DNA from 4 places in the Agrobacterium sp. O3.4 genome. Region 1 is predicted to be linked to each of the others. Evidence: predicted binding sites of a transcription regulator. Region 1 holds the regulator's gene; each other region holds the start of a gene.
The links. The regulator LexA, encoded in region 1, represses DNA repair genes until DNA is damaged. The targets are predictions, from matches to a motif close to TGTTCNNNNTGTGTTCNG.
Positions count from the first base shown of each region.

Region 2: the regulator LexA is predicted to act here: its motif matches at 3,637-3,654, upstream of M0412_RS17195 (ImuA family protein).
Region 3: the regulator LexA is predicted to act here: its motif matches at 2,159-2,176, upstream of M0412_RS09260 (PA0069 family radical SAM protein).
Region 4: the regulator LexA is predicted to act here: its motif matches at 6,200-6,217, upstream of ruvC (crossover junction endodeoxyribonuclease RuvC).

Region 1 covers NZ_JALPZP010000001.1:1,201,906-1,209,718, forward strand. Annotated here, with positions in the region: gene M0412_RS05805 (septum formation initiator family protein) at 62-379, opposite strand; gene eno (phosphopyruvate hydratase) at 724-1,998, opposite strand; gene kdsA (3-deoxy-8-phosphooctulonate synthase) at 2,136-2,981, opposite strand; gene M0412_RS05820 (VOC family protein) at 2,981-3,862, opposite strand; gene lexA (transcriptional repressor LexA) at 4,075-4,797, shown strand; gene M0412_RS05830 (glutathione S-transferase family protein) at 5,211-5,888, shown strand; gene M0412_RS05835 (ComEC/Rec2 family competence protein) at 5,908-7,813, opposite strand, start outside.
Region 2 covers NZ_JALPZP010000002.1:976,110-983,922, forward strand. Annotated here, with positions in the region: gene M0412_RS17175 (bifunctional diguanylate cyclase/phosphodiesterase) at 1-1,442, shown strand, start outside; gene M0412_RS17180 (hypothetical protein) at 1,449-1,697, opposite strand; gene M0412_RS17185 (glycerate kinase) at 1,814-3,100, opposite strand; gene M0412_RS17190 (DUF1304 domain-containing protein) at 3,105-3,461, opposite strand; gene M0412_RS17195 (ImuA family protein) at 3,692-4,456, shown strand; gene M0412_RS17200 (DNA polymerase Y family protein) at 4,371-5,888, shown strand; gene M0412_RS17205 (error-prone DNA polymerase) at 5,885-7,813, shown strand, end outside.
Region 3 covers NZ_JALPZP010000001.1:1,901,213-1,909,025, forward strand. Annotated here, with positions in the region: gene M0412_RS09245 (FAD-binding oxidoreductase) at 1-389, shown strand, start outside; gene M0412_RS09250 (glycoside hydrolase family 75 protein) at 462-1,322, opposite strand; gene M0412_RS09255 (glycosyltransferase family 2 protein) at 1,483-2,001, opposite strand; gene M0412_RS09260 (PA0069 family radical SAM protein) at 2,288-3,445, shown strand; gene M0412_RS09265 (ribonuclease HII) at 3,784-4,437, shown strand; gene M0412_RS09270 (phosphotransferase enzyme family protein) at 4,610-5,593, opposite strand; gene M0412_RS09275 (F0F1 ATP synthase subunit B) at 5,936-6,421, opposite strand; gene M0412_RS09280 (F0F1 ATP synthase subunit B) at 6,423-7,064, opposite strand; gene M0412_RS09285 (F0F1 ATP synthase subunit C) at 7,144-7,371, opposite strand; gene M0412_RS09290 (F0F1 ATP synthase subunit A) at 7,444-7,813, opposite strand, start outside.
Region 4 covers NZ_JALPZP010000002.1:293,759-301,571, forward strand. Annotated here, with positions in the region: gene M0412_RS14040 (TIGR00282 family metallophosphoesterase) at 1-35, shown strand, start outside; gene M0412_RS14045 (MBL fold metallo-hydrolase) at 155-997, shown strand; gene M0412_RS14050 (pyridoxamine 5'-phosphate oxidase family protein) at 1,063-1,566, opposite strand; gene M0412_RS14055 (YebC/PmpR family DNA-binding transcriptional regulator) at 1,766-2,512, shown strand; gene M0412_RS14060 (LLM class flavin-dependent oxidoreductase) at 2,570-3,571, opposite strand; gene M0412_RS14065 (methyl-accepting chemotaxis protein) at 3,699-6,008, opposite strand; gene ruvC (crossover junction endodeoxyribonuclease RuvC) at 6,259-6,771, shown strand; gene ruvA (Holliday junction branch migration protein RuvA) at 6,800-7,417, shown strand; gene ruvB (Holliday junction branch migration DNA helicase RuvB) at 7,546-7,813, shown strand, end outside.

The sequences.
Region 1 (7,813 bases):
ATATTCACGCTAAGATGCTGTGAATAAATCACAAATGTTAAATTAACCAGATTTCGGTTAATCAGAAATATGTGTTCATGATGACAATTTCGTCCGTGCGGGACATATTCAGCTGGTAACGGGAAATTTCATCAATCATGTCCCGCTCCAGCGAGCCGTCGCTCAGCAATTCCACCTGCCGCTCCAGCGCTACACGCGCCTGCGTCAGCTTTGCAAGCTCCGCTGTTCTGGCAATACGCTGCCGCTCCAGCCGCTCCGTTGCCTGAAGGCCGAAGTCGCCATGGATGGAATGATAGCCGAAATAGGAAAGAAAAGCGATCGTGATGGCCGGAACGATCAAACGGCCGAATCGTCTCTTTTTATGATGTCTGGTCCACATGCCGCAGAGAAGCCTTAAAACGCATAACCTTTGAGTCTCGAGACTAAGCCGGATTGTTTAACTATCCGTTGACCTTAAATTGCGATTGGCAATTGGGCATGAAAAAAGCCCGCCGGAGGGCGGGCTAAGAACGGCAGCGACGTCAAAAGAACCCTCGTCATGCCGGATTTGATCCGGCATCCAGCCACAGCGCGTCTGCGCTGTGGGGAGAGTCTTTCGCGATCAAGGACTTGATCGCGCTAGACCCCGGATCAGGTCCGGGTAACTGAATGCGGATGCTACCGCTCGCCTCTGAATGAGCCCGCCAAGGCGGCGGGCCGCATCACAAACCAATACTGCCGGAATTAACCGCGCAGGATCGAACGGCCGGCGTAGGCAGCCTGCGGACCCAGCATTTCTTCGATGCGGATCAGCTGGTTGTACTTTGCGAGCCGGTCGGAACGGGCAAGCGAGCCGGTCTTGATCTGACCGCAGTTCGTCGCAACAGCGAGATCGGCGATGGTGGAATCTTCCGTCTCGCCCGAACGGTGCGACATGACGGCGGTGTAACCAGCCTTGTGTGCGGTCTCAACTGCATCGAGCGTCTCGGAGAGCGAGCCGATCTGGTTGACCTTGACGAGGATGGAGTTTGCGACACCCATCTTGATACCATCGCGAAGGCGGGCGGAGTTGGTGACGAAGAGGTCGTCGCCGACCAGCTGGCACTTGTTGCCGATGAGATCGGTCAGAGCCTTCCAGCCGTCCCAGTCGTCTTCCGCCATGCCGTCTTCGACGGAGATGATCGGATACTTGGCAACGAGTTCAGCCAGATATTCGGCCTGCTCGATCGGCGAACGGGTCTTGCCTTCGCCTTCATAAACGTAGTTGCCGTTCTTGAAGAATTCGGTCGCAGCACAGTCAAGACCGATGAACATGTCGTCGCCCGGACGGTAGCCAGCCTTTTCGATCGACTTCATGATGAAATCGAGTGCTGCCGGCGCGCTTTCGAGACCCGGTGCAAAACCGCCCTCATCGCCGACATTGGTGTTGTGGCCCTGTGCGGACAGTTCTTTTTTGAGCGTATGGAACACTTCCGAGCCCATGCGCACGGCTTCACGGATGTTCTCCGCGCCAACCGGCAGGATCATGAATTCCTGGAAATCGATCGGGTTGTCGGCATGCGCGCCGCCATTGATGATGTTCATCATCGGAACCGGCAGCAGATGCGCGTTCGGGCCACCGACATAACGGTAAAGCGGCAGGCCGGAGGCTTCGGCTGCAGCCTTGGCGACAGCGAGCGACACACCGAGGATGGCGTTGGCGCCGATGCGCGACTTGTTCGGCGTACCGTCAAGCGCGATCATCATCTGGTCGATCTGGATCTGGTTTTCAGCGTCGAAACCGCCGATGGCGTCGAAGATTTCCGTATTGACGGCTTCAACCGCCTTTTCCACGCCCTTGCCGAGATAACGCTTGCCGCCATCGCGCAGCTCAACCGCTTCATGCGCGCCGGTCGAGGCGCCGGAGGGAACGGCCGCACGGCCCATGGAGCCGTCTTCGAGGTAAACATCGACTTCAACAGTCGGGTTGCCGCGGCTGTCGAGAATTTCGCGCGCGATGATATCGGTAATGGCAGTCATGGTCTCTCCCTTGGGAATGGAACAGATATTTTCCGTCGCCTGTCTTAGACGATGACGAAGAAATTACAATGACGGCGGGCGGCAGAAACGGAGCGCCCGCCATTTAAAATCGATTGGCACAAACGAAACGCACGGCCTCAGGCTTTGGTGATCGCGTCAAAGGCCAGAAGCTTTTCCAGCAGTTTCGGCATGTCCTTCAGGTGCACCATGTTGGGGCCGTCAGACGGTGCATTGTCCGGGTCCTCATGAGTCTCGATGAAGAGGCCGGCGACACCGACCGCCACGGCCGCGCGCGAAAGCGTCTCGACGAATTCGCGCTGGCCGCCGGTGGAACCGCCCTGCCCGCCCGGCTGCTGCACCGAATGGGTGGCGTCGAAGACAACAGGCGCGCCGAGCGAAGCCATGATCGGCAGCGAGCGCATGTCGGAGACCAGCGTGTTGTAACCGAAGGACGCGCCGCGCTCGCACAGGAGCACATTCGGGTTGCCGCTTTCGTTGAGCTTGGCCAGCACGTTTTTCATGTCCCAGGGCGCCAGAAACTGGCCCTTCTTGACGTTGATGACGCGGCCGGTCCTGGCGGCGGCGACGAGAAGATCGGTCTGGCGGCTGAGGAAGGCAGGAATCTGCAACACATCCACCACTTCGGATACGATAGTGCATTGTTCCTCGGTGTGAATGTCAGTCAGAACAGGAAAACCGTATTCCTTCTTCAGATCGGTAAAAACCTGCATCGCGCTGTCAAGGCCGATGCCGCGCTTGCCGGAAAGCGACGTGCGGTTCGCCTTGTCGAAGGAGGATTTATAAACGAGGCCGATGCCCAGGCTGTCGCAAAGTTCCTTCAGCACGCCGGCAATCATGAAGGCATGTTCGCGGCTTTCCATCTGGCAGGGGCCGGCAATCAGCGAAAAACGCTCGGTATTGGAAAAGGAGACCTTGCTGGCGCCATCGCCGGCGGTGACTTTGAGATTGTTCGTAACGCTCATCATTTTTCCTCGAAGGCGAAGGCAACGCCCTGACCGGGTGCTGCGGGCACCACCAGCCGGCCAGCCGCTTCTGTGCTGGACACGCCATTAGCAGCAAGTACCGCTTCTGTCACGGCAAGATCGCGAACGGAAAAGACGATGCCTGCGCCGCGCAATCCACCGCCGCCCTCTTCGGGAATATTAAAGGCATGTCCGCCGAAGACCGGCTTTTGCGTCAGTCTTATGCGGGCATTGCCGGTTGCGAAAAGCACATCACCATCCGGGGACATTTTGCCATCACAGCCGAAAACAGTTTCGATTAGCCGCACCGCATTCGCATCACCACCGGAAAACAGGACGATCTCGCTGAGACCGGAAACGCCGTTAGCATGGCGCTCCAGCACTGAGCGGTCGCCCGGCAGGGCCTGCAGCCGCTGGCAACTGAACAGAAAGAAATCCTCCGCGGAACCGCCTGCTGCAAAAGCCAGCCGGAAGGCCGCCTCGCTCTGCGAACCATCCGGCATTTTGACCGGCCGCGAAAATTCAAAGCCATTCCCGGCCGAGAGGCCCGCGGCTACGAATCGGTCGTGATCGCCACGAGCGTCCTGTGTCGCAGCGACCAGAGCGGAAAATCCCTCGCCTGCAACCTGTTTCCGGAAGGCCTGGTCCCGCCCGGTGAACACATCTCCGCGATCAATCGATGCATTATAGTTAGCCGGGTTAGCGATTGCGAGAGGCTCCAGATACGTTCCATCGGCGAAAAAAACGCAGGCATTCTGCGTGCCGAAGGGGTGAAGAGCCGCAGGCGCTACCGTAAATCCCAGGTTTCCAAGGCGATTTGCCGCAATGTCGATGTGCTCGACAGGCAATACGAGATGGTCGATGTGGTATGGTTTCGTCATTTCCCTGCTTCCTCCTGTCGCATGCGGCATGGCCATGCCGGAACAGTCCGGACGGCAGAAAAGCACAATTTCGTGCTTTCAGGCAAATTATCAAAACAACAGATAGCAGCTTCACGAAATTTTAGGGGATTGCGGAACACATATGGAACATATAGTGTTCGTTCTGTATTTGTTTCGCGACCTCCACTACGATTCTCAAGGGTGTTTTCCTCATGCTCACGCGCAAACAGCAGGAATTGCTTCTCTTCATTCATGAACGAATGAAAGAGTCCGGCGTGCCGCCCTCCTTCGATGAAATGAAGGACGCACTCGATCTTGCTTCCAAATCCGGCATCCACCGGCTGATAACCGCCCTCGAAGAGCGCGGCTTTATTCGCCGGCTACCTAACAGGGCACGGGCGCTGGAAGTCATCAAGCTACCGGAGGCCTATGCGCCTGGTGCGAGGCCGCAGCGCGGCTTTTCGCCAAGCGTCATCGAAGGCAGCCTCGGCAAACCGAAGGCACCGGAACCCGCACCTGCGCCCAAGGCGCCCGCCAACGATCTCGGTGGTGCTGCCACGGTGCCGGTCATGGGCCGCATCGCCGCCGGCGTGCCGATTTCCGCCATCCAGAACAACACCCATGATGTTGCCGTACCGGTGGACATGCTGGGTTCGGGTGAACATTACGCGCTCGAAGTTAAGGGCGATTCGATGATCGAGGCGGGGATTTTCGACGGCGATACCGTCATCATCCGCAACAGCAATACCGCCAATCCGGGCGATATCGTCGTGGCACTGGTGGATGACGAGGAAGCGACGCTGAAGCGGTTCCGCCGCAAGGGCGCTTCCATCGCGCTGGAAGCCGCCAACCCCGCTTATGAAACCCGTATCTTCGGGCCTGACCGGGTAAAAATTCAAGGCAAGCTGGTCGGGCTTATACGCCGTTACCATTGATCTGAATTGGCCGTCATTCTCTCGAGACAGGTGTCGTCATGCGGCGGCGCCTGTCGAAGATAACGGCAATTTCTTAGTTCGACTGACCATGTGAGTCTCGGGCACTCCTATTCTTCCCGCAGACGGATACATCTCGTCTGGTAAAGATCAGTTCCAGTTTCATATGGATATCTTTGTCGCGCACTCCTCACCGGCCTGTTATCACCAATGCGTCGTACGCCGTGGACTTCTGATCGCGTGAGGTCGTTGACGCTTGCGGGATGCGGCCGGCCTGACGCTGCCACCGAATGGTGACACTCGATGCAAAGCCCCTGCCATTCATCAACGCGATTTATGAGTGCCATGGATTATTTTCGATATTCCATCATGCCCCGACAGGTATAGAAATGCGCGTCATATCCGGGAGATAAGCCATGTACGATCTTTACATCGCCAACAAGAACTACTCTTCATGGTCACTGCGGCCGTGGGTGTTGATGCGCACTCTGGGTATCGCCTTTGATGAAAAACTTGTTCCGTTTGGCGAAGGTGTCGCCTTTTCCAGCTTCTCGCCGACCGGCAAAGTGCCTTGCCTTGTCGATGATGGCGTGACGATATGGGAAACGCTGTCGATCGCCGAATATCTCGCAGAACGGCACCAGGGCGTCTGGGCAGGCGACAAGCAGGCGCGGGCATGGTCGCGTTCGGCGGCGAGTGAAATGCATGCCGGCTTTTCCTCGCTGCGCAATCTTTATCCGATGTCGGTCGGTATTCGGGTCAAGCCGAAGGGTGGCGATGCCGGGCTTGCGGCAGACATAAAGCGCATCGATGCGCTATGGAGCGAAGGTCTGACAAAATTCGGCGGTCCTTATCTTGCCGGTCAGAAATTCACGGCGGTCGATGCTTTCTTCTGCCCTGTCGCGTTCCGTTTCCAGACCTATGGCGCTGATCTTTCACCTGCGGCAAAAGCCTATTGCGACCGGCTGCTGGCCCTGCCCGCCATGCGTGAATGGTATGAAGCCGGTTTGAATGAGATCTGGCGCGATGCGGCGCATGAGGAGGAAATCGGCGGCATTGGTGAAATGACTGCCGATCTGCGTGTGAAGGTCTGAATATCCATGCTGGCGACGTTCATTGCGGTGTCGCCAGCAACTGCCTGACTGGTTCCGGCACCTCGTATTCGAAACGGTCGGTTTTCCAGTTGTAATAGCGGTGCTCGCTCCATGGCCTGTCCGCCCCGGCAATCGCCGCGCGCAGCCGTCCGACGACCGCAGGCTGATCGCTGTCGGCAAAGTTTATTTCCACCGAACCAATGCGCCGCAATATATCCCGGTTGAGCAGAAGCGCACCTGAGCGGCATTGTGAAAACGAGGTCCTGCGGGAAACGACGACAATATCGGCGATGTCGCAGGCTTTTCCGGCAAACCGGCCGTCTTCCAGAACGACGATCCACTCCCCGCTCCCGGCGCGCGCCACGCACCATATGCCTTTGCTGCAGGTGAAGACGCCGGGTTCCGCATCTTTCAGCGCTGCCGTCATCTGCCGTGTCACCGCCCTCGTCTCCTCCGGCGTAAGTTTTGATTTTGTGGTCAATCCTACACTGGTTATTGCGGCCTCCGCTTTGAGATTGACCGGTGGAACGGGCTGTTCCGGCAACAGGAGTGCTCTTTGCCACTGGCCGTATACGAAGTCCTGCGGTCGCGTTTTTGTCGTATAGGCTTTGCCGTCGTCCAGCAGCGCCACCAGTTCCCCCTCCTCGTGAATGAGCAGATCCGGGCCATCGCGATAGGCCGTGGCCGCCGACAGGCCGAAGGCGGAAACAAGAAGCGGAATACCAAGCAATGCAAGCCGGCTGCGCAGCAAGGTGAGCAGCAGGAAACCGGCGGAGCCGAGACCAATGAACCACTCATGCGGCCGCCCCGTTGCTGCACTGCCGCCCCAGGACGCCACTTCATTGGCGACTTCGATGACAAGCGCCATGCCATAACCCATGATCTTCAGGAACGGCCCGTCGAGCCCGAACGGCATCAGCAGCATGGCGAGCAGGCCAAAGGGCATGACGATCAGCGACATCAGCGGCATGGCAGCCAGATTGGCGAAAAGTCCATAGGTGGTGACACGATGGAAATGCTCGGCCGAATAGATCGCCGTCGAAACTCCGCCAATCAGCGACGTGGTAATGACCCCGCCAATGATGGTTCCTGCCATTTGCGCCGCCGTCATCCATACCGGTCTGCGTCCGATCAACAGTCGCTCGTGATCGCCGCGCCGGCGGCCCCACCAGGCATAGGTGGATACGAGCGCGATGGTCGCGGCAAACGACATCTGGAAACTCGGCCCCATGATTTCCGAAGGCGAAAAGACAAGGATGATGAGAGCCGAAATAGCGACATTCCGGAGACTGAGCGACGGCTGATCGAAAAGAACCGCGATCAGCATCACCGACATCATCAGCCAGGCGCGCTCGGCGGAGACGGCGAAACCGGAAATCAGGTAATAGGCGAGCGTCATCAAGAGTGCCGCGAAAGCCGAAATCTTCTTGACGGGCCAGCGCTGCGCAAAAGCGGGAAACAAGCTGAAGGTCAGCCTCAGCCCCACAAAAAAAATGCCTGCGGCAAGTGCCATGTTCAGCCCGGATATGGCAACGATATGGGCAAGGCCGGAAAGCCTCAATGCCTCCATCGTATCGGCCGAGATCGCCTGTCTCTCATCAGTGACGATGGACGCGGCGAAGGCTCCGGCGTCACCGCCAATGACATAGCGGATGCGCTCTGCAATGGCGCTGCGCAGGCCATAAAGCCGCATATCCGCCCATTCCAGCCAGCCCGTTTCGACTTTGATGTCGCCCCTTGGTGATATGAGTGCCTGCGGCGGTTTGTAGAAAAATCCGGTCGCACCAATACCTTTGAAATAGGAAGCGAAGGCGAAGTCATTCAGACCCGGCAAAGCAGGGCCGGAAGGCGGCGACAGTCGGGCCTTGCCTTGAATGGTCGCGCCAAGTGCAACGGGGTCACCTCCGCCACGGGACATCAGCGAG
Region 2 (7,813 bases), on a different contig from region 1:
CGGGCGATGTCAGTTTCCATGAGGCGCGGCCGGTGGTCTTCACCGCGCTCGGTATTGCCGGCACGTTCTTTCTGGTACTGCTCATCATCGGTTCGGCCACGCTTGATCGGCTGAAGGCGGATGAGGCGGCGGCAAGGGAAGAGGCGCTGCGCGACCGCCTGAGCGGGCTCAGCAACCGCGCCGGTCTGTTTGCCAGGCTGAACCGCATGGTGGGCAAGGCCCGTCACGACAGAACCGATATCAAGCTGCTCTACCTCGATCTCGACGGTTTCAAGGAAATCAACGATTCCTACGGCCATGCCGCCGGTGACCGGCTGATCAAGGGCGTGGCGGCAGCGCTTCGCGTGCTGGTGCCGGAAGGCGCGGTGCTGGCGCGGCTCGGCGGCGATGAATTCGCAATCGCCATTCAGGGCAACGATGTCTGGTCGGAAGGCCGCAAGCTGTGTCTGGCGCTGCTCGAACTTTTCACCGAACCCTTCAGCATCGGCGAGAGGGTGGCGAGCATCGGCTGCAGCATAGGCACCTCGGTTTCCCGCGCCGGCGATATCAATGGCGAGGAACTGCTGCGCCGCGCCGATATGGCCATGTATCAGGCCAAGGAGAACGGGCGCGGGCGTTACGTTTCCTATGAGCTGAAGATGGATGCGCTGCGTGAGGAAAAGCTGCAGCTCGAGGCCGATCTTCGCTGCGCCATCCTCAACGACGAGATTACCGTGGTCTATCAGCCGGTCGTCAACGCTGCGACGCGCTGCATTACCGGGGTGGAAGCGCTGGCGCGCTGGCAAAGGCCGGGGCATGGCTTCGTGCCACCGGATATCTTCATCGCGGCTGCCGAAACCAGTGGCCTCATCGACCGGCTTGGCCTTATGGTTCTGCACAAGGCCTGCGAGACGGCGCGGCAATGGCCGTCCATCAAGCTATCCGTCAACATTTCACCCGTGCAGTTCCGAAATCCCGCCTTTTCCGGTCATGTGGCGGATATTCTCGCGGCGACGCAGACGCCATCCGAACGGTTGCGGCTGGAAATGACGGAAGGCTATTTCATCCAGCATCCGGAGCGGGCTGGTGCTGCGATCGACAAGCTGAAACAGCTTGGCCTGCATATTGCGCTTGATGATTTCGGTGCCGGATTTGCAAGCGTCGGATATCTGCGCCGCTTCGGTTTCGACCGGATGAAGATCGACCGGTCACTGGTCGTGGCGCTGGAACATGGCGGGCGCTCTCTGGAAATGCTGCAGGCCACCGTGGCGCTGGCGAAATCGCTCGATATTCCGGTGACGGCAGAGGGTATCGAGACCGAAGAACAGGCCGCCATCCTGCATCTATGCGGCTGCGACGAGTTGCAGGGTTACCTGTTTTCGAAACCGGTGGCCGCCGAAGACATCACCATCATGGTGGAAGCGCAGAACGCGCCGCTCTTTGCTCTTCGGGCAGGGGCGTAAACGACATCAATTGATGCGTATCGACTGTTGCGGCAGCCGTTGTGTCACGGGGCAACCGTCCTGAACCTTGGTCCAGGACGAGACGTTGAGCTTCATCTCGCAACGCGCCAGATAGGAGCCGCCATCGACCTTCAGGCAGGATGTCTGGCCGAGTTCGAACATGGTGCCGCGATTTCGGCATTTGCAATTGTGAGCATCCGCCAAGGTGGGTATGAGGGCCATGATCAGCCCGGCTATGAGCACTCCAGAACGCATGGCTGAGGCTCCAAAGGACATGCCCCAGATTATACCTCTCCGAGAATATAGTCAAAATGGCCGTGCCTGCGGGTGGGCGCAGCTGATGGCCGTGGCCCGCTCCACCCCTCCCGATTTCAGCCGATCAAGATCGCCCTGATATCATTCACATTGGTCAGCGTCGGCCCCGTCACCACGAGATCACCGACCCCTTTGAAAGCGGTATAGCTGTCGTGGTTTACGAGCGACTGGCGCGGATCGACACCGGCAGCGCGCATGCGGGCAAGCGTATCCGGTGTCACCACCGCCCCTGCCGCATCCTCCACGCCGTCTATGCCGTCGCTGTCGCCGGCAATCGCCCAGATGCCGTCAGCACCCTTCAGCGTCAGTGCAAGGCTCAGCAGAAACTCCGTGTTGCGGCCGCCTTTGCCGGCCGGTCCCTTGCCGCCAACTCCCCTGTTCAGCGTGACCGTGGTTTCGCCGCCCGAAAGCAAAACGGCCGGGCCTTTGACCGGCAGGCCCTTGCGGCTGGCGGAGAGAGCAATGCCGGCCATGACCGCGCCGACATCCCTGGATTCACCTTCGAGGGAATCGCCGAGGATAAGCGGCGTAAGGCCAAGCTTCACCGCCTCATCCGCCGCCGCCTGCAGGGCAAGCGAGGGGGCCGCGATCATCCTGACATCCTCGTCGATATCGCCGGCCTTCGGTGTTTCTTCGCCCTTTTCCAGCACCCTGCGCACGGTTTCGGGAAGATCGAGCTCATAACGCGAGACGATTTCCCGCACGGTTTCAATATCGCTTGGATCGGCAACCGTCGGGCCGGAGGCGATTTCGGAGGGGTCGTCTCCGGGCACGTCGGAAATCAGCAGTGAAACAACCTTGGCCGGCTTGGCGGCCAGCGCCAGCCGTCCGCCCTTGATGCGGGAGAGGTGCTTGCGCACGGCGTTCATTTCCGAAATCGTCGCGCCGCTGGCCAAGAGGGCACGATTGACGGCCATCTTGTCGGCAAGCGTCATGCCTTCGGCGGGGGCGACCATCAGCGCCGAACCGCCGCCGGAAATCAGCGCGATCACCATGTCCTCGGCGGTCAGGCCTTCAACGGCGGCGAGAATGCGTTTGGCCGCCTCAGCACTTTTGTCATCAGGTACGGGATGGGAAGCCTCGATAATCTCGATACGGGAGGTTGGGACGGCATGGCCATAACGGGTCACCACCACACCGGAGAGATCGACATCCGCCCAGGCCTTGTCGAGTGCTGCGGCCATGGCGGCCGAGGCCTTGCCCGCCCCCACCACCACGCAGCGGCCTTTGGGCGGGGAGGGAAGGTGGTGTTGCAGCACCTTCGCCGGATCGGCGCTTGCGACTGCCGCCATGAAAATCCGGTTGAGGGCGTCTTTGGCGCGGCTGTCATTCCATGCGGTCATCGGTTCATACTCCAATCCAGAGCGCGCCAAGCGCCAAAAGGGCGGGCAGCGCCTGAATGAACAGGATCTTCATGGTATTGGCGGTAACGGCACCGAAAATACCGGCCACCAGAACGCAGGTGAGGAAAAAGACCTTGAAGCTCAGCCCGGTATCGCCCTGCATGAGCCCATAGATCAGCCCGGCTGCCAGAAACCCGTTATAAAGCCCCTGATTGGCGGCCAGCACCTTCGTCTGCCGGGCGAAATCCGCCGAGAGGCCAAAGGCCTTGCGGCCGGCCGGCTTTTCCCACAGCAGCATTTCCAGAATGACGATGTAAATGTGGATGGCCGCAACCACGGCAATCAAAATGCTGGCGATCATCGGCGGTTTCCTCCAAAACCCTGATGTCCGTGGCGCATCGGTTCTCGTGAGAAGAACGGCACCAAGCGGACAATTCCGTTTTAACGGCGGGACGAAGCGCTGCAAGGGCTTAATCCTCTCTTCCCGTGCAAACTGTTGATGAGAGACAGCCTGTTGCTTGACTCTTTGCTGAAATAGGAACAAAACAAGAACAGCAAGATTGAAAATCCGGAATTGAAAACCGTCATGCCATGCAAAAGCGCGCGGACCAGTTGCTCGTTGTCGAAGAGCTGCGTGAAAGGCTGGAAAGGATCGGTAACGGCCCTGAGCGGCTGCACGAGACCCTGCCTTTCGGCGTGGATACCATCGACCATCACCTGCCGGGAGGCGGGCTAAAGCTTGGTTGCCTGCATGAGCTGAGCGGTGGCGGCAATGGCGTTGCCGATGGGGCAGCGGCAGCGCTGTTTGCTGCCGGTGTGGCGGCACGGCTTTCCGGCAAGGTTTTATGGTGTGTCACCCGGCGGGATCTGTTCATGCCAGGTCTGACACAGGCCGGCCTGTCGCAGAACCGGCTCATCATCGTTGAATGCCGCGATGAGAAAGGCGTGCTTGACTGTTTCGAGGAGGGCTTGCGCTGCAATGGTTTCGGCGCGGTGATGGGTGAAGTGGCGAAACTGCCGATGACCGCCTCGCGGCGGCTGCAGCTGGCGGCGGAAACCTCTGGGGTTACCGGCATCGCCATCCGCCGCTTCCGGCGTCAAGCCGATGCGGCGCTGTTCGGGGAGCCGACGGCGGCGGTGACCCGCTGGCGCATCTCCGTGCGGCCCTCTTCGCCCTTGCCGGTGCCGGGGGTGGGCAGGCCGCGCTGGTTGCTGGAGCTCTTGCGATGTCGCGGTGGCGAAAGTGCCGAATTTGAAGTGGAAGCCTGTGATGCAAAGGGTCGTCTCGCTCTACCTGCCGACATGGCCGACGGATCGTTTCCGGCGTCTTTCGGGCAAGGACGCGCCGCCGGTTGAAAAGCCGCTGGTCATGATTGGCCGTCAGGGCAGCCGCCGGCTGGTGCTGGCGCTCGACAAGGCGGCAAAGGCGGCGGGCATCCGCCCCGGCACGCCGGTCAGCAAGGCGCAGGCGCTGGTGCCGGGTCTTCTCGTTGAAGATCTGGATGCGGCTGCTGATGCCCGCGCCCTGCAGCAGCTGGCCTTTCATTTCCTGCGCATCTATGCCCCGATCGTCGCCGCCGACCCACCCGACGGGCTGGTGCTGGACACGGCGGGTGCGGATCATCTGCATGGCAATGAGACGCTGATGCTGAGCGGCATGGTCAACCGCCTGCATGCCGCAGGCTTTGCCGCCCGCGCCGCCATTGCCGATAGCTGGGGTGCGGCCCATGCGCTGGCGCGTTTTAGCCCTGAGGTAATCAGCATCGTGCCGCCGGGCGGGCAGCGGAGGGCGATCAGCAGCTTGCCGCTTGCTGCGTTGAGGCTGGAGGAGCGTATCGTTTCCGGGCTGAAGGTGCTCGGTTTCCGCAGCATCGGCGAGCTTGCCGAAGCCCCGCGCGCGCCGCTGACCCTGCGTTTCGGCCCCGAGATCGTTCGCCGTCTTTCCCAGGCGCTCGGCGAGATCGGCGAACCCATCGAACCGGTGCGGGTGGCCGAACTGGTGGAGGTGCGGCGCGCCTTTCCCGAACCCATCGCAGCGGCGGAAACGATTGCCCGTTATAGCCAAAAGCTGGTTGCCGAACTTTGCGTCGCGCTGGAAAAACGCGGCCTCGGCGCGCGCCGGGTCGATCTGGTGCTGCACCGGGTGGATAGCGGCCTGCAGGCCATACGGGCCGGCACGTCCAGACCGGTGCGCGATGTCAAACAGCTTGTCCGGCTTTTGACTGACCGCATCGACACTATCGATCCCGGCTTCGGCATCGAGATGATGGTGCTGACCGCCACCCATGCCGAGCCGCTTATCGCCGCGCAGGCCCGTTCTTCGCTTCTGGAGGAAGGCCGTGCGGAAATCGCCGATACGGTCGATGTCATCCTCAATCGCGGCCACCGGGTCTATCGTTATGCGGCGGTGGCAAGCGATGTGCCGGAACGTTCCCTTACTTCAGTTGCGGCGCTGGCGGCGGAGGATACGCTCGGTTGGCCCGGCCACTGGCCGCGTCCGGTCAGGCTTTTTGCAAGGCCTGAACCCATCGAGACGCTGGCGCTGCTGCCCGACCATCCGCCGCGTTATTTCCTCTGGAAAGGCGTGCGCCATAATGTCAGGCGCGCCGACGGGCCGGAACGGGTGTTCGGCGAATGGTGGAAACGCGACCGGGAAAAGGCCGCCGTACGCGATTATTTCATGGTGGAAAACGAAGGTGGCGAGCGCTTCTGGATTTTCCGCTCCGGTGATGGCGAACATGCCGAAACGGGTTCGCAGGGCTGGTTCATCCATGGGGTCTTCGCATGAATGCGCCCCGTTATGCCGAGCTGCAGGTGACCACGCATTTTTCCTTCCTGCGCGGGGCAAGCTCCTGCGAAGAGCTTTTCGAACAGGCCAAAAATCTCGGCATCGAGGCGCTTGGTATCGTGGACCGCAACAGTCTTGCGGGCATTCCCCGCGCTTATGAAGCCGCCCATAATCATGGCATCCGCCTCATCATCGGTTGCCGGCTCGATCTGGACGATGATCTTTCCGTGCTCGCCTATCCCATGGATCGCGCGGCTTACGGGCGGCTTTGCCGGCTGCTTTCCGTCGGCAAGAAAAGAGGCGGCAAGGGCAAATCCCGGCTCGCTTGGGACGATCTCGTTGCCTATGGCGAAGGCCTGATCGTCGTGCTGCTCGCTGACCTCGCGGATGATCTCTGCGCACTGCGGCTGCGACGTCTCAAAGCCGCCTTTGCCGACCGGGCCTATATGGCACTCAGCCTCAGAAGACGCCCCAACGACCAGATGCGGCTTTTCGAGCTATCGGAGATGGCGCAGGTCGCAGGTGTGCCGACCGTGGTGACTAATGACGTGCTCTTTCATGTGCCGGAACGGCGCATGCTGCAGGATGTCGTCACCTGCATCCGTCATAATTGCACCATCGATGAGGCCGGTTTCCGCCGCGAACGCCACGCCGACCGCTATATGAAGCCGCCGGAAGAGATGCACCGGCTGTTTGCCCGTTACCCTGAAGCGCTTTCCCGTAGCCTTGAAATTGCGAAACGCTGCAAATTTTCGCTGAAGGAACTGGTCTATCAATATCCCGAGGAGCGCAGCCTGCCGGGGCTGACGGCGCAGCAGGCGCTGGAGAAGATGGTATGGGAAGCGGTGCCGGGGCGTTATCCGAACGGTTTACCCGAGAAGGTGGAAAAGGCGTTGCATCATGAACTGGCGGTTGTCGGCAGGCTGCAATATGCCTCCTATTTCCTGACGGTGAATGCCATTGTCCGTTATGCGCGCTCAAAAGATATTCTATGTCAGGGGCGTGGTTCGGCGGCCAATTCGGTTATCTGTTTTGTGCTTGGCATCACCGCCATCGATCCTGCCCTTTTCAGCAATCTCGTCTTTGAACGTTTTGTTTCCGAGAACCGGGGAGAGCCGCCGGATATCGACGTAGATTTTGAACACCAGCGGCGTGAAGAGGTCATTCAGTGGGTCTATGACACCTACGGCCGTGACAAGGCCGCACTCTGCTCCGTCGTTACCCGTTATCGCGGGCGTGGGGCGCTGCGCGATGTCGGCAAGGTTCTGGGCCTGCCGGAAGACCTGACCAAGCTTCTGTCTTCGCAGGTCTGGCGCTGGAGCGAAGGGGTGGGTGAAAAGCAGGTAAAGGAACTGAACCTCAATATGGAGGATCGCCGCCTGAAGCTTGCCTTCGAACTGGCCAACCAGCTTGTGGGCACACCGCGCCATCACAGCCAGCATCCGGGTGGCTTTGTTCTGACCCATGACCGGCTGGACGAGCTGGTGCCGATCGAACCCGCCGCCATGGATGATCGCCAGATCATCGAATGGGACAAGGACGATATCGATGTCGTGAAGTTCATGAAGATGGATTGCCTGGCGCTTGGCATGCTCTCCTGCATGAAGCGCGGCTTCGACATGCTGGAGGCACGCACGGGAGAAAAATACGATCTCGCCGCCATGCCGCCGGATGACGGGCCTACCTATGCCATGATCCAGAAGGCCGATACGCTCGGCACGTTCCAGATTGAAAGCCGGGCGCAGATGTCGATGCTGCCGCGCCTGAGGCCGAAGGAGTTTTACGACCTCGTCATTCAGGTTGCCATCGTTCGCCCCGGCCCCATTCAGGGGGATATGGTGCATCCTTATTTACGCCGCCGGCAGGGAAAGGAAGCGGTCCTTTTTCCGAAAAAAGAACTTGAAAGCGTCCTGGGAAAGACGATG
Region 3 (7,813 bases), 700 kb from region 1:
CGATCAAGCATGACGTTTCAGTGCCGGTCTCGAAAATACCGGAATTCATGGCGACGGCGGAAAAGGCGGTTATCGCCGCTATTCCCGGCGCCCGCGTCTGCGCCTTCGGCCATCTTGGCGACGGCAACATCCATTACAATATTTCCCAGCCGGTGGGTGCCGACAAAGCCGAATTCCTCGGCCGCTGGCGGGACATGAACGAGATCGTCCACGGTATCGTTCTGTCGCTCGGCGGCTCCATTTCCGCCGAACATGGCATTGGCCAGCTGAAACGCGACGAGTTGGCCGCCATTCGGCCCGGTATCGAAATGGACCTGATGCGCCGTATCAAGCACGCATTCGACCCCGCCGGCATCATGAACCCCGGCAAGGTGCTTGCCGCCGGCTAGGTGGGTGATTGGGAAGACTGTTGCGGGCGGCTGTTGGCCGCCCCCTTTGCGTCAAGACAGGGCCGGCTCAAACTAACGGGCGCATTCGATCAATTTCTGAAGGCCGCCCCAATTGTCGAAATGCGTTTTTCCCATTGCCGCAATTTCAGCCCGCCATTTTTGGGCGTCAACGGTCGGATGGGACGTCTTTCCGGGAAACACCACCGTGATAACCGGGATTGGATCTTTATTCTTGCGTTGGTCGGCAATGCCCGATTTCGCTCTCAGAACGCCCCCCTTGTTCACCAGCGGATTGTTGCCGATATCCTGGTGGAAGCGCACGGAAGCCTCACCGAGCTTGCCGCCATCACCATAAACCCCGTAAGCGAAGCGCTTGGTCGCCGGGCGATAGACCACGGCGATATCACCGTCCTTCACGCCATATTTCTTCACGAAGCTGCTGGACAAAACAACATAGGGAATTTCGGTGGCATCGACCCAATGCCTCTGTGTTCCCGCCGGTCCATCGGGAACCGAAACAGATGTTTCGGTGATAAAAGCCTTGCCGGGCAAGGGATCGCCAGCCTTTTGAATTATCGGCTTATTGTTATCATCCTTTGAAAAGCCAAATATCCTGACCTTCGAATAATCACCCGTGGCAACGGCTTTCTTCCAGGCATTCTGGCATTTTTTTTGCCATCCCCTAGGGTCCGTATCGGGCGTTGAACCGACAGCAGTCAGCCCATCGCAGGTATAGGACAGCCCCTCGCCATTCACGAGATAAGAGTTGGGCGCCCCATCGGCATCGACCTTGAGTTCCTTTGTGGAAAAAACGACACCTCCGGTTCCACACAGGGCCTGAGACAAGGCAGTCGTTGGCAGCGCCAATAGTGTGGCAGCGCAGAAAACAGCGTGCATCCTGGAAGAATTCGACCTGAAAAATCCGTATGACATGCAACCCTCCCCCTACAAAACATGTATAGGTTGCATTTATTCATGCAGAAGTCGAGTCCAGTCTTATTCAGGGACAGAATCGGGTGTCTCCCCGGCATTTCTGCCCGTTTCAATCTTCAATTTTTCAGAATAACTCTTCCAGCAGCTTCAGGATTGCGGGTTAGCCCGACGGCCGGGCGGTCCAGGCAGGAAGCAGTTCCGCATTCAGGCGACGCGGCTTTTGCGCATGGACGAACTGCGTCAGGCCCATGCCGGATTTCGCAATCGCCACCGCATGTTTCTTAGGCATCAGATAGCCATGTTCCAGCGGCGGCGGACGACGCATGATTCGGCTGAAGAATGGGCGCTTGTGGTAACGGGAGGGCGAAAAACGCGCCGGCTCCGCACATACCGTCACATATTCCAGTATTTCCTCAATCCAGCCGCTTTGCGGCCGCGCACCTGGCTCCACCAGCAATATCCACTGTCCGCGCGCAGAGCGCATGACATCTTCAATGTCCCATTGCCCATAAAAGCGGCAACCGGCGGCATCGGCGACACGCGACGATCCATCGCGCGAGCCGTGATCGAGGATCACCACGTCGCTTACAAGCCCTTCCACGGCACCGGTTACAAGCGCAGACAAGGTATGCGCCAGCTCCGGTTCCTGATCCCGGCATTCCATTATGACTGTCAACATATGCATAGCTCTAACGCATCGCACAATTAATTGCCACTATTCCCATCGTGGTAAAATCCGCCATTCCCGGTGCGGATCGGCACCCCCCGCCCCGCGGCGAAATAACTCCCCCAACCTTTCCCTGCCGGGATGTGGACAAATATTGGTTCTGCATTTTTGTTCTTGTATTGTTCTCATTTTTGCGTTAGGAATTTAATCATCGAAGAGGTGATGAAAGCCTGTTCGAACGGAAACGGTTTAGGGTGTTTGGCGGGCCTTCAGGCGCGCGGCGCCCGGGAGCATCCAGATGAGAAACCATACGCTTTCGGGGCAGGCTGCCTTCCAGCCGAGCCATATGCCAGATATTGCCAATGCGCTGGCCGATGCATCGGGCCTGCGGATCGAGATCGACCGTCGTCGTGGCCGTGGCGCCGGGATCAATCCGGATGGACGCTTCGAGGCCCTGCAGCGCGAAGTTTTCGACGATGGCTGGCAGACACTCGAAGACATGCCCGAATTCCGCACCGAGGTGCAGGTGGAAAAGCCGCGCAGCATCATCACCCGCAACGAATCGCCCGATATCCCGTTCGACCGTTCCATCAACCCCTATCGCGGCTGCGAACATGGCTGCATCTATTGTTTCGCAAGGCCTACGCACAGCTATATGGGTCTTTCGGCCGGGCTGGATTTCGAATCGAAGCTGTTTGCCAAGCCGGATGCGGCGAAACTTCTGGAAAGAGAACTGGCAAAACCGGGCTACAAGCCGCGGGTGATCGCCATCGGCACCAATACCGATCCTTATCAGCCAATCGAGCGTGAATGGCGCATCATGCGGCAGATACTGGAAGTGCTGGCCAAGGCCGACCATCCCGTCGCCATCGTCACCAAATCGGCGCTGATCAAGCGGGATATCGACATTCTGGCCCCCATGGCCAAAAAGGGTCTCGCCAAGGTCGGCATTTCCGTGACGACGCTGGATCGCAAGCTCTCGCGCAACATGGAGCCACGCGCCGCCACCCCGGAGAAGCGGCTGGAAGCGGTCAAGGCGCTGACGGAGGCGGGCATTCCGGTTGCCGTGATGATGGCACCCGTCATTCCGGCACTCAACGATCATGAGATCGAACGCATTCTGGAAGCCGGCAAGGCCGCCGGTGCGAGCGAGGCATCTTACGTGCTGCTGCGCCTACCGCTGGAGGTGAGCCCGCTCTTCCGCGACTGGCTGCTACGCAACTATCCGGACCGCTATCGTCACGTCATGTCACTGGTGCGCTCCATGCGCGACGGCAAGGATTATGATGCGGAGTTCGGGAAACGCATGAAGGGCGCCGGCCCTTACGCCTGGCAAATTGGCAGGCGTTTCGAAATGGCAACGAAACGGCTTGGCCTCATCCGTCGCGGCATTCATCTGCGCGACGATCTCTTCGTGCCGCCGGGCGGCGCAGGGGTCCAATTGTCGCTGCTTTAAAAAACAGACGCTGAAAATATCCTGCCTGATCGAAGCATCACACAGCGGGTGCGACGATATCAGATGGAACACGACAAGGAGCGCTGGCCTCTTCCCTTCGGGCGGCCACGCTCCCCACGAAATGCCCGGCGGGTTTTCCCTGGCCAGCCGGACATTGCCCCCCGGAACCGCCGCCTCGCGTGCGATCGTTTTTCCTCCGCCGCCCCGTTGGAGGATCAAAGGTCATGATGACCTGAAGGGCATAGTGAGCCACGCCCCCTCGACCCGGCTCACCCTGCCTGTCATCGCCCGCCTCCGGGGGCTTGCAGGAGATCGGGTGTGTGTGCAAGTTTCGCCGCATGAAACGCCGCGCACCACCCGATTCTCCTGTCCTCTTCGATCTCGCCGATACCGGCCCGGATTTCTCCTTCGAACTTGAGGCAAAAAAGAAGGGACTCTGGCCCGTGGCGGGTACGGATGAGGCAGGCCGCGGGCCGCTCGCCGGCCCTGTGGTTGCGGCAGCCGTCATCCTCGATCCGGACAATATTCCTGAGGGTATGGACGATTCCAAGAAGCTGACGAAGCTGAAACGGGAAAGCCTCTTCGTCCAGATCATGGAAACATCCATCGTATCGGTCGCCTCCTCCGGCCCCGGCCTGATCGACAGCATGAATATCCTGCGCGCCAGCCTCGACGCCATGCGCCGGGCCGTGCTCGGTCTCGAAATCTCCCCTGCTCTCGTGCTGGCCGACGGCCGCGACAGGCCGCCCGGCATTGCCTGCGAGGCCAAAGCCGTCATCAAGGGTGATTCCCGCTCCCTCTCCATCGCCGCCGCCTCAATCATCGCCAAGGTGACCCGTGACCGAATGATGGAGCGCGCCGGTGTGGTGCATTCGTCCTATGGCTTTGAGGGCCATGCCGGTTACGGCACACCGGCCCATCTGCGCGCTATCGAAAGCCATGGCCCCTGCCCGCTGCACAGGATGAGTTTCAGGCCGCTAAAGCGGGATTGATCGTGGCGCGACGGACGCAACTCGTGATTCAGATAAATTTGTTCGATCAGCACCTTCGCAATGCAAAATACATCGACACGGATAAAATCCGGAAGCGGGTGCAAGTCAGGACGCCACTTTGTCTGAAACAGAGAGCGGCCAGTCTTTTCAGCATGGCGTGCTGGCGTCAGCCTCAGAACAGACGATCGGAAAATCGATCGATCTCCCACTTGGTGAGAAAATTAACCTGCCTCGGAATCCATTCGACAGAGTTGCTTCCCCATTCGTGGGTTCGGCTTGCGTGTTCACCCATAAGCCATAGGTGACGAACCGTCACAAACCTCAGCGCCGCTTCGAAGTCGTCAGGCGATATCGGCCGAATTGCCCGATACCCATCCACGAAGGCGTGCCAGACGGTAATCTGTTCCCGGCCAAAGGAGATTTGAGCCCAGAGGAAGACAGCGAGATCATAAGCGAGATACCCCGGACCTCCATCATCAAAGTCGAAGAATACAGCTTCACCAGCCTCATTGATACGCGAATTGAAACCGTGACAATCTCCATGACAATATGTCCAAGTCAGATCACCGGCCGCTTCGATCGCCGTTGCTGCGCGCTTGGCGATGTCTTGAAGATCAACGAGAACCTGCGCATCATCCACAATTCCGCTGTCGCGTATTCGTGCGAGAGGCCGATGCAACAAATGTTCGAGATCAAGCCGATATAACGTTTCGCCAATGGAAAATGTCTCTGCGGCGTTGTGCACAAGAGCAAGGGTCTTTCCATTAGCCCGGGCATCGCCAGCATCAGCGGCATGCACTTCACGCCCACCAAGCGCGTTAAAAAGTACGCCCTCGCGCGCACCTTCCAGCGCCTGGCCTCGAACGAAGAAAGCGCCTTCACGTGTCGGAACTGGCCCGGCAACTGGAACTCCTGATTTCGAGAGATGGGACAGAAATGCAGTTTCGCTTTTGACGTCGGCTGCGCCACGGGAACGACGGTGGGAAAGCCGAAACACATAACGCTCGCTGTCGTTCACGGTGACGAGATAAACGTCGTTAAATCCACGCTGAAGCAGCTTACAGGATACAGGTTGTTTTAGTTCGTAGTGCCGATTGATAAAATCTTCGATCGCTTCACTCTGTGGGGTAGAATACAGCGGATAAAAGTCGATCATTTGGCTATGTCCTGCGGAGCTTCATGAGGCTGTCTCAGCATCGCGACCTAGTCGCTTGCTCCGTAGAATAGGGAAATCTGCTGCTGCGGCAATAATCGTTGCTGGTGAACGCGGACGCGCCATCGAATATTTAGGGTCCAGAAAGCCAAACCCCAAAGTTTGCCAATACCCGTCCCTTTAACCTGCCCCCCGCAAGCTGACCGTTTGTATGGGTGGCCCACTAAAAGAACAGCATTTCGACAGGCCTGTCGGTGCCATATTTCTAACCAATCCCTGGGGCCCAGACGAAAAAACCCCTCACGGCTCGCGCCGGAGGGGTTTTGAACAATACCGAGATAAATCTCAGTTCAGCTTCGACTTCACTTCGCCGATCGTGGCGGTGAAAAGCTTGGCCTTTGCGGCAGCCGTGGTCTTTTCGGCCAGCAGCTTCTCGGAAGCGGCAATGGCGATGTCAACGGCGGCGGCGCGGACGGCGCCGATGGCGTCTTCTTCGGCCTGCTTGATCTTCTGTTCCGACAGAGCCGTGCGGCGGGCGACGAATTCTTCCGTCTTCTGCTTGGCTTCTTCCGTCAGGGCAGCGGCTTCGCGTTCAGCGGCGGCAACGATGCCGGCGGCTTCTGCTTCGGCTTCCTTGCGCTTGCGCTGATATTCGGCCAGCAGGTGCTGGGCCTCTTCCCGCAGGCGCTTGGCTTCGGCCAGCTCGTCCTGAATGTTCTGGGCGCGTTCGTCCAGAGACTTGGAGAGCATGCCCGGAACCTTGAGATAGGCGATCAGGACAAAGAAAAGGACGAGACCGACAAGAGCGAAAAATGATGCATCAAATGCCATGTCAGGCTCCCTTTACGCTAGAAGCGGCGGCAATGGCGGCCTTGACGTCGGTGTCCTTGACCTTGGCGCCAACCAGCTGGTCGACGATCGCGGTCGCGGTTTCCTCGGCAATGGCGCCGACATCGGCGAAAGCCTGGTCCCGGATGCCGGCAATGCGCTTTTCGGCGGCGGCGAGCTTTTCAGCAAGTCCTGCCTCGATGGCGGCGCGGTCGGCGTCAGCCTTGGCCTTGGCGGCGTCACGTGCCGCGGAGCCGATCGAGCTTGCCTTGGCGCGGGCTGCCGCGAGTTCTTTTTCATAGGTTTCGACGGCTGCGTCAGCTTCGGTTTTCAGCCGTGCCGCTTCGTCGAGATCCTGTGCGATGCGTCCGTGACGGTTTTCGAGAATGCCGCCGACGCGCGGAACGATGACCTTCTGCATGAGCAGATAAAAAAGGCCAAACGTGATCGCCAGCCAAAGGACCTGCGATGCATAAGTAGACTGGTCGAACGGCGGGAAAACGCCGGAAGCACCGTGTTCGGCACCATGCGCTACACCGGTTTCCGTGTGCGTGGCTTCCGGTTGCGGCTGGCCAACGGCCGGAGTTTCCGTATGCGTTTCACCTACGGTCGGTGCTGACTGGGCATAAGCCTCGGTCACGAACATGCTCACCTCCAGGGGGACTGCAAATGCGAAGGATCACGGCACGCCATTTGCGGGCCGTGATCCAGACCTGATGCCGTTATCAGACAGCGAACAGGAGAAGGAGAGCAACGAGCAGCGAGAAGATGCCCAGAGCTTCCGTAACGGCGAAGCCGAATACCAGACGGCCGAACTGGCTGTCGGCAGCAGAGGGGTTGCGCAGTGCGCCGGACAGGTAATCACCGAAGATACGGCCGAGTGCGAGGGACGTACCAGCCATGCCGAGGCATGCGAGACCTGCGCCGATGTACTTTGCTGCTTCCGCTTCCATGTGAGACTCCTTGAGATATTGGTTGTTGCGGCTATTCTTGACGCCCGTTTCCGGGGCCAGCGACTTTACTTCTCAGTGACCACCATGCACGGCGTCGTTCAGGTACATGCAAGTCAGTACCGCGAACACATAAGCCTGCAGGAAGGCAACGAGAAATTCGAGAGCGGTCATTGCGACCGTCATGATGAGAGGCAGAACGGCGCCACCGATGCCAAGCGCGCCGAGCGCGCCCATGGAGGCGACGAAGCCTGCGAAAACCTTGAGCGTGATGTGGCCGGCCAGCATGTTCGCAAAGAGACGAACGGAAAGGCTGATCGGACGCGACAGGAACGAGATCATTTCAATCGACGCCACAAGCGGCAAAAGCGCCTTGGGCACGCCCGAGGGGGCAAAGATGCCGAAGAAATGCAGACCGTGCTTGTAGAAACCGTAAACGACGACC
Region 4 (7,813 bases), on a different contig from region 1:
GGCTTGCCGAAACCCTACCGTCTTTCTGGGTCTAACCTTCCTTCGGCGGCAATGCTCACAATGACGAGATTGTGAGCATTCTCGCCGCTCTTGCAACTGGACGGCTTGCAAAACCTGTCTCATCCTCTGCGCATCGCAAGTTCAGGGGAGTGGCATGATGCTGCGTGTGCTAATGCTTGCAATAACGGGATTGCTCACCTGCGCGGGCGCGACCTTCGCCCAGACGGAAAGTCGCCCGCCCGTCAGCCAGTGCCAGGCGATTGCCCGCAATATTCCCGGTGTGATGTTCGCCAGTTTCAATCCACCCGGCGTTCAGCTTGCCCAGGCCGCTTCCCGGGAAGAGGTGAAGATCAGTTTCATCGGCCATTCCACCTATCTTATCGAAAGCCCCGGTGGGGTGACGATCGCCACCGACTATAATGGCGTCTATCGCCCGCCCGTCACCCCGACGGTGGTGACGATGAATAGGGCGCACTCCACCCATTTCACCCTGAACCCGGATCCGGCGATTCAACACGTGCTGCATGGATGGAGTGATACGCCGGGAGAAAAGGCCGAACACAGGGTTCTGGTGGGAGATGTCTATATCCGCAATGTCGCGACCGATATCCGCAACCGCTGGGGTGACTACGAATCCTTCCAGGAAAACGGTAATTCCATCTTCATTTTCGAAATTGCAGGGCTGTGTATAGGCCATCTCGGCCACCTGCATCACGAATTGACAGACACGCATTATGCCGAAATAGGCCGTCTGGATGTGCTGATGGTGCCGGTGGATGGCGGGCTGACCATGGGGGCCGACAGCATGAGCCGGGTGGTGAAACGCCTGCGCTCCGCGCTGATCCTGCCGATGCATCGCACCGGACCGCCGCTCGAACAGTTTCTGACGATGTTCGGAGAAAGTTTCCAGATTGCTTATGCCGCCGATCCGGTGATCCGCGTTTCAATGAGAAACCTTCCCCGCCAACCGCAGATACTGGTGCCGAAAGGCATGTAGCAGGCGGTGGGCGAGGAAGGCCGGGGGAGCCCGGAAAATCAGGAGCTAGAACCCAGGTAAAGGTATCAGGCGAAGGTGAGGTGCTGGCGGACGCCGACGTCAGGTGTCTTGTCATCCGACATGTTGGCCTTGGCGATTTCCCAGCCGAATTTCAGCGTGCTGTCGGTTGACGCCCAGATATCGGCATCATCGACGTGAAGTGCCAGCATCGTCAGCAGCGGGTCGGCCTTGCCATGTTCGAACCAGGCGGCGGTGACGGAATTCCAGTATTCGTCGATCTTCGCCCTGTCGTCACGCGCTTCCAGAATGCCGGAGAGGCAGGCGTGATAATCATGGTCCTTGCCGACGAGGCAGAAATGCGCACGCGAGCCTGACTTCAGCGATTTTACGAGATCGGTGTCTTTTTTGGAGAAAAACCAGATGGTGTTGGTTTTCGGGTCAGCATGAGGCGCCATGGGCTGCATGTGGTTGTGCAGTCCTTCCAGACCGAGCATGCCGGCATGGACGGAATTGATCTCGTCCCAGAGCTGGCGGGCCGGGGCTTCTCTTGCTTCAGTCAGGCTGACCATATGTTTTCTCCTTCCGGTCTGTTTTGCTGCGACGGAGAGAAATCCATGCCCTCATCTGCCGCGTTCATGATCAAAACGAGAAGCGGATAAATCAGTTCCTTCTATTGTTCACGGAAGAGAAAGCGCTTGCGGGGTTGAACGGCGGGCGTATCGCACTTATAAGGCCCGCAATCTCCAAATTAAGACAATCAGGTTTTCCATGGCTGGTCATTCACAGTTCAAGAACATCATGCACCGCAAGGGCAAGCAGGACTCCGTACGGTCCAAAATGTTTTCCAAGCTTGCGCGTGAAATCACCGTTGCGGCAAAGGCGGGCATGCCCGACCCGAACATGAACGCACGCCTGCGTCTGGCAATCCAGAACGCCAAGGCCCAGTCTATGCCGAAGGACAATATCGAGCGCGCGATCAAGAAAGCTTCCGGTGCTGACAGTGAAAACTACGATGAGGTTCGTTACGAGGGTTACGGCCCGGGTGGCGTCGCCGTCGTCGTCGAAGCCCTGACCGACAACCGCAACCGCACCGCCTCCAACGTACGCTCCATCTTCACGAAGGCTGGTGGCGCACTCGGTGAAACCGGCTCGGTCTCCTTCTCCTTCGACCGCGTTGGCGAAATCACCTATAAGGCGGAAGTGGGCGATGCCGACAAGGTCATGGAAGCGGCCATCGAAGCGGGCGCTGACGATGTCGAATCCTCCGAAGACGGCCACACCATCATCTGCGGTTTCGAAGCGATGAACGAGGTTTCCAAGGCGCTGGAAGGCGTGCTTGGCGAGGCCGAAAGCGTCAAGGCCATCTGGAAGCCGCAGAACACGGTGCCGGTGGATGAAGAAAAGGCGCAGTCGCTGATGAAGCTCATCGACAATCTCGAAGACGATGACGACGTGCAGAGCGTCTATTCCAACTTCGAGGTTTCCGAAGAAATTCTCGCCAAGCTTTCCGCCTGACGTTTCATGTTCTTAAAGAAAAGCCCCGGCAGCGATATCGCTCCGGGGCTTTTCTATTCAGGCGGCCTTCCTGATGGAACTCCGGACATCGGCGAAAATTTCCACGGAACGCAGCCGTTTTTCGATGTCATGGATCGGCATCGATACGATCAGTTCGTCTGCCTGCGTTTCGGCAAGGAAACCACCGAGATGGCGCTCGATCGTTTCCGGCGAGCCGACTGCGGCGAAACGCAAAGTGTGTTCCACCGAGAAGCGCTCAATCTCGTTCCAGTAGTCATCCATGCTGTGCACCGGCTTCGGGAACGGAGTGCGGACATTGCGGCGCAGATTGACGAATTGCTGCTGTGACGAGGTGAAGAGATGCTGCGCTTCCTCATCCGTCTCGGCGCCGACACCCATCACACCCACCATCACATAGGGCTTGTCCAGCACCTCCGAGGGCTGGAAGCGCTCGCGATAGATATGGATCGCCTCCATCAGCATGTCAGGGGCAAAATGCGATGCGAAGGAATAGGGCAGGCCAAGTGCCGCGGCGAGATGCGCGCTATAGGTGCTGGAGCCGAGCAGCCAGAGCGGCACGTTGGAATTCATGCCCGGCACGGCAAGGATCGCCTGATCCTGCTGCGGCGGGCCGAGGTAACGCTGCAACTCGATGATGTCCTGCGGGAAGTTTTCCGCACCGGCATCGAGATTGCGGCGCAGCGCCCGTGCCGTGCGCATGTCGGTTCCGGGCGCGCGGCCAAGACCGAGATCGACCCGGCCGGGCAGCAGCGCCGCTAGCGTGCCGAACTGCTCGGCAATGACGAGAGGGGAATGGTTGGGCAGCATGATACCGCCGGAGCCGACACGGATATGTTTCGTGGCCGCCCCCACATGGGCGATGACGAGCGATGTCGCGGCGCTGGCAATGCCCGGCATGCCATGGTGTTCCGCCAGCCAGATGCGGTTATAGCCATGGTCTTCGGCCTTGATTGCCATGCGGCGGGAATTTTCAAGCGCCGCGCTGACGCTCTCGCCTTCGCCGATGGGCGAAAGGTCGAGAATGGAAAAGGGGATCATCCGACGCTCCTGCGTAAATTCAAATCTTTGCTGCGGATGTAAGGCGCGTGTCCCGATTTACCATAGAAGTCGCATAGAATTGATGGATGGTTCAAAAAAATTGGGGCCTCCGAAGAGGCCCCCATATTCAGCCGGTCCGCCGGAATTGAGGGGTTTTGCCGTGTGCCGCTGCTTGCCCGTCAGTGGCCAGCACAAATTGTCCGAGCCTGCCGTCCATCTCGCCCGCTTCGGAGGCGAGGTTATGAATGGCGGCCGTCGTTTCCTCCACCATGGCGGCATTTTGCTGCGTCATGGTGTCGAGGCTGGTGACGGTGCCATTGATTTCCGCAAGCGTTTGCGCTTCCTCGCGGGTCGATTCCATGATCTCCTCGATGCGGGAGCTGATGGTCTGCACATGCTTGCCGATGCCGGTGAGTGACGCGCCCGCCTTTTCGACTAAGACAACCCCTGCGGATACCTCGTCGGTGGAGCGTTTCAGCAGACTGGAGATTTCCTTGGCGGCAGCGGCCGAACGCTGCGCCAGTTCACGCACTTCCTGCGCCACAACCGCAAACCCCCTGCCGGCGTCGCCAGCGCGGGCGGCTTCCACACCCGCATTCAAAGCAAGAAGGTTGGTCTGGAAAGCGATTTCATCGATGACGCCAATGATCTGGTTGATCTGGCGCGATGAGGTCTGGATCGCCTCCATGGCGGCGATGGTCTGCTCCATCACGCGGCTGGATGCTGTCGCCTCCGTGCTCGCGTCATGGGCGATACGCGTTGCCTGTTCTGCACGTTCGATCTGATCGCGGACGGCCTCGGTGATGGCCTTGATGGCGCTTGCAGTCTCGGTAATGGAGGCCGCCTGCCGCTCGGTGCGTTCCGCCAGCTGGTCGGCACCCACCCGCATTTCTTCGGAACCGCCACGAACGGCGGTGGAATTGCCGCCGATGGCCTGCATGGTCTCGCTGAGCCGGGCAAGCGCCGTATTGAAGTTGTGGCGCAGGCTTTCGAGATCCTCGGGGAATACTGTGTCGATGCGATAAGCAAGATTGCCATTCGCCAGCCGGTCCAAGCCTTCGTCCAGAGACTGCACGACCATCTGCAGGGTTCCGGCTTCGGCTTCGCGCTCGGCAAGATGGGCGCGGCGGGCGGTTTCGGCTTCCTCCCGGGTGCGCGATGCGGTCTCTTCCATCTCCCGCTGCAGAATAAGCTTTTCACGGAAACTGCCGAGCGCCCGCGCCATGCGGCCGATCTCGTCCTTCCGGTCTTGATTGCCGATCTCAGTATCGAGACGACCTGCCGCCACTTCGCCAGTCAGACCGGCGAGCTTTTCCAGCGGGGCGAACAGGCGCCGTGCGAAAAAGGCCGTTGCCGCACACATGGCGGCCAGAACGCAAAGGCCGATCACGGCAAGTGTGCCGGCAATCGAGATGGAACCCGCATTCAGTTCGCTGCGCAACATGCTTTCGACGGCGAGATATTTTTCACCTGCAAAGGAGAAGGGGCGGGCATAGGCATTGGCCTCGCCATCCGGGCGGTCGATCTTGGCAATCGTCATGCCGGCGGCGTTCAGCGCCTGTCCATGGAACCCGTAGATTGCCGGGTCGAGACCGATGAGCTTTTCGCCCTGTACGCCCAGAACCTTGCCGTCCGCCGAAATGATTGCCGATTGTTCGGAACTGCCGGCCGCGATGCCCTTTGCGAGTATCTGGCTGAACACGTCTTCCTTGACACGGAAGAGGACGATGCCCTTGAAGGCACCGAATTTGACGACCGGAACGCCGAAATAAATGCCGGCCTCCTTTGTTGCCGTGTCTATGCGCAGGCCGGAGAAACTGGTCTGCGCAATGTCGTTGACGGCTTTCTCGGCATTCGCGGCACCGCGTGCAAATGCCGCGCCAAGACCACTTTCCGTCCAGACGCCGCCGGTTACGGTTTCCGCAAAGGCCGTTCCCTTCAGATAAGAGTAATAGACCGTGCCGGCCGGATCGATGAAAAGGACGTCGCTGAACGGCGTTCCCTGCAGATATCCGCCGATATCCGTCTGGGTCTTTTCATGGGTCGAATAATAAAAGCCGCTTGGGTTTTCCGGCTTGATCAGCTTTTCCTTTTCGCCGAATGGATTTTCCTTGACGAAGACGCGCTGCAGTTCCGCTTTTGCGTCACCGGAATTCTTCTGTACGGTCGCCCAGCCGCTGCGCATGGAAACAACAGCCATTTGCAGCGCTTCGATCTTGGCGATGGAGTCCGCCTGCGTCTTCAGCTGTTCAAGGCGTTCCTGAAGCATGTCGCCGCGGAAGACGAGAATGCTCTCCATCGATTTCGACGCCTGTTCTTCGAGAACGCCACTGCTGCTTTGATAACCGAGAAGTGTCAGAGCCCCGGTGGATACCGCCATCAGCGCCAGGAAAATCACCAGCACTTTGGTGGATATGGAATGAAAACGGTTCAGCATGGCCGAAGCAGCCCCCAATGCCGGTTCAGTTCCCGCGCCATGCATGGATGGCGCCATCGGACGGCTGATATGGCGAAAATACTGTGCTGCGGATCATCATGTCCGCAGCTCCCCTTTTTTTTGGTTTTGTGGGGGAACAATGCGGTACGCGGTTTAAGCAGAGGTAAATGCTGTGTTGCAAATTTGATCAATGTTGTCGTTTTGTTCACTTATCGCTGGCAGGGTCGCAACCGGAAAGATAAGGTAACTCATGCAAAAGACGATTCGAATCATCGGCATCGACCCCGGACTGCGGCGCACCGGCTGGGGTGTGATTGACACCCTCGGCAACAGCCTGCGGTTTGTCGCTTCCGGCACGGTAACGTCGGACGGCGATATGGACCTTGCCTCCCGGCTCTGCCAGTTGCATGACGGGCTGGCGGACATCGTGCACAGCCATCAGCCCGATGAGGCGGCGGTGGAGCAGACCTTCGTGAACAAGGATGCGGTGGCCACGCTGAAACTCGGTCAGGCGCGCGGCATTGCCATGCTGGTTCCGGCACGGGCAGGATTGCCGGTCTTCGAATATGCGCCGAATGCGGTCAAGAAAGCGGTTATCGGCGTCGGGCACGGCGAAAAGCAGCAAATTCACATGATGCTGAAAATCCTGATGCCGAAGGCCGAATTCAAGGGTAACGATGCGGCGGACGCGCTCGCCATCGCCATCTGCCACGCCCATAATCGCGGTGGTGACAGGATGCGGCGGCTCCTGGCGGCCGGTTGAATATAGGTCTCATTGAGCGGGCGGCATCATGATCGGAAAATTGAAGGGCAGCATCGAGGAAATCGGCGCGGATTACGTGCTGGTGGATGTGCATGGCGTTTGTTACGTCGCCTATTGTTCGGCGCGGACACTGTCGAAAATCGGCTCCGTCGGAGAGGCGGTGGTGCTGTTCATCGAGACATATGTGCGCGAGGACCAGCTTAAGCTGTTCGGATTCCTCTCCGCACTGGAGCGGGAATGGTTCAACCTGCTGCAGAGTGTGCAGGGAGTGGGCTCAAAAGTGGCGCTGGCCGTCTTGTCCACCCTGTCGCCTTCCGAGCTCGCCAATGCCATAGCACTTCAGGACAAGGTAATGATTTCGCGTGCGCCCGGCGTGGGGCCGAAAGTGGCGGTTCGCCTCGTGACGGAACTTCGCAACAAGGCGCCCGCTTTCGCTGGGGATGCTTCGGCGTCCATCGGGCTCAAGCAGGAACTTGGGGAAGGCGTTGCCTCCGCGCCGGTTGCCGATGCGGTCTCCGCGCTCACCAATCTCGGCTATTCCCGTGATCAGGCCGCCAATGCGGTTGCCGCCGCGCTGAAGAATGGCGGTGAGGGCGGCGATAGCGCCAAGCTGATCCGGCTGGGGCTGAAGGAACTTTCGCGGTAAGACTGGCTTGGCAGGCGGGCGTGGAGCGCAGGCCTATCCTGAATTTCGTGAAGCGCCTTGTTGCGATACTCATGATATAGCGGCGACGGTTACCTGATGAATTCGGCTATAACAATGGAATGCCCTGAATGAGCGATGCGGAGAGACTGATTACCCCGGAAAAGCGCGGTGAGGATATCGACACCACGCTACGCCCGCAGTCGCTGGACGATTTTACCGGCCAGGCAGAGGCCCGCGCCAATCTCAAGGTGTTTATCGAGGCCGCCAAGAACCGGGGCGAGGCGCTCGATCACGTGCTGTTCGTCGGCCCTCCCGGTCTCGGCAAGACGACGCTGGCGCAGATCATGGCCAAGGAGCTCGGCGTCAACTTCAAATCCACGTCAGGGCCGGTCATTG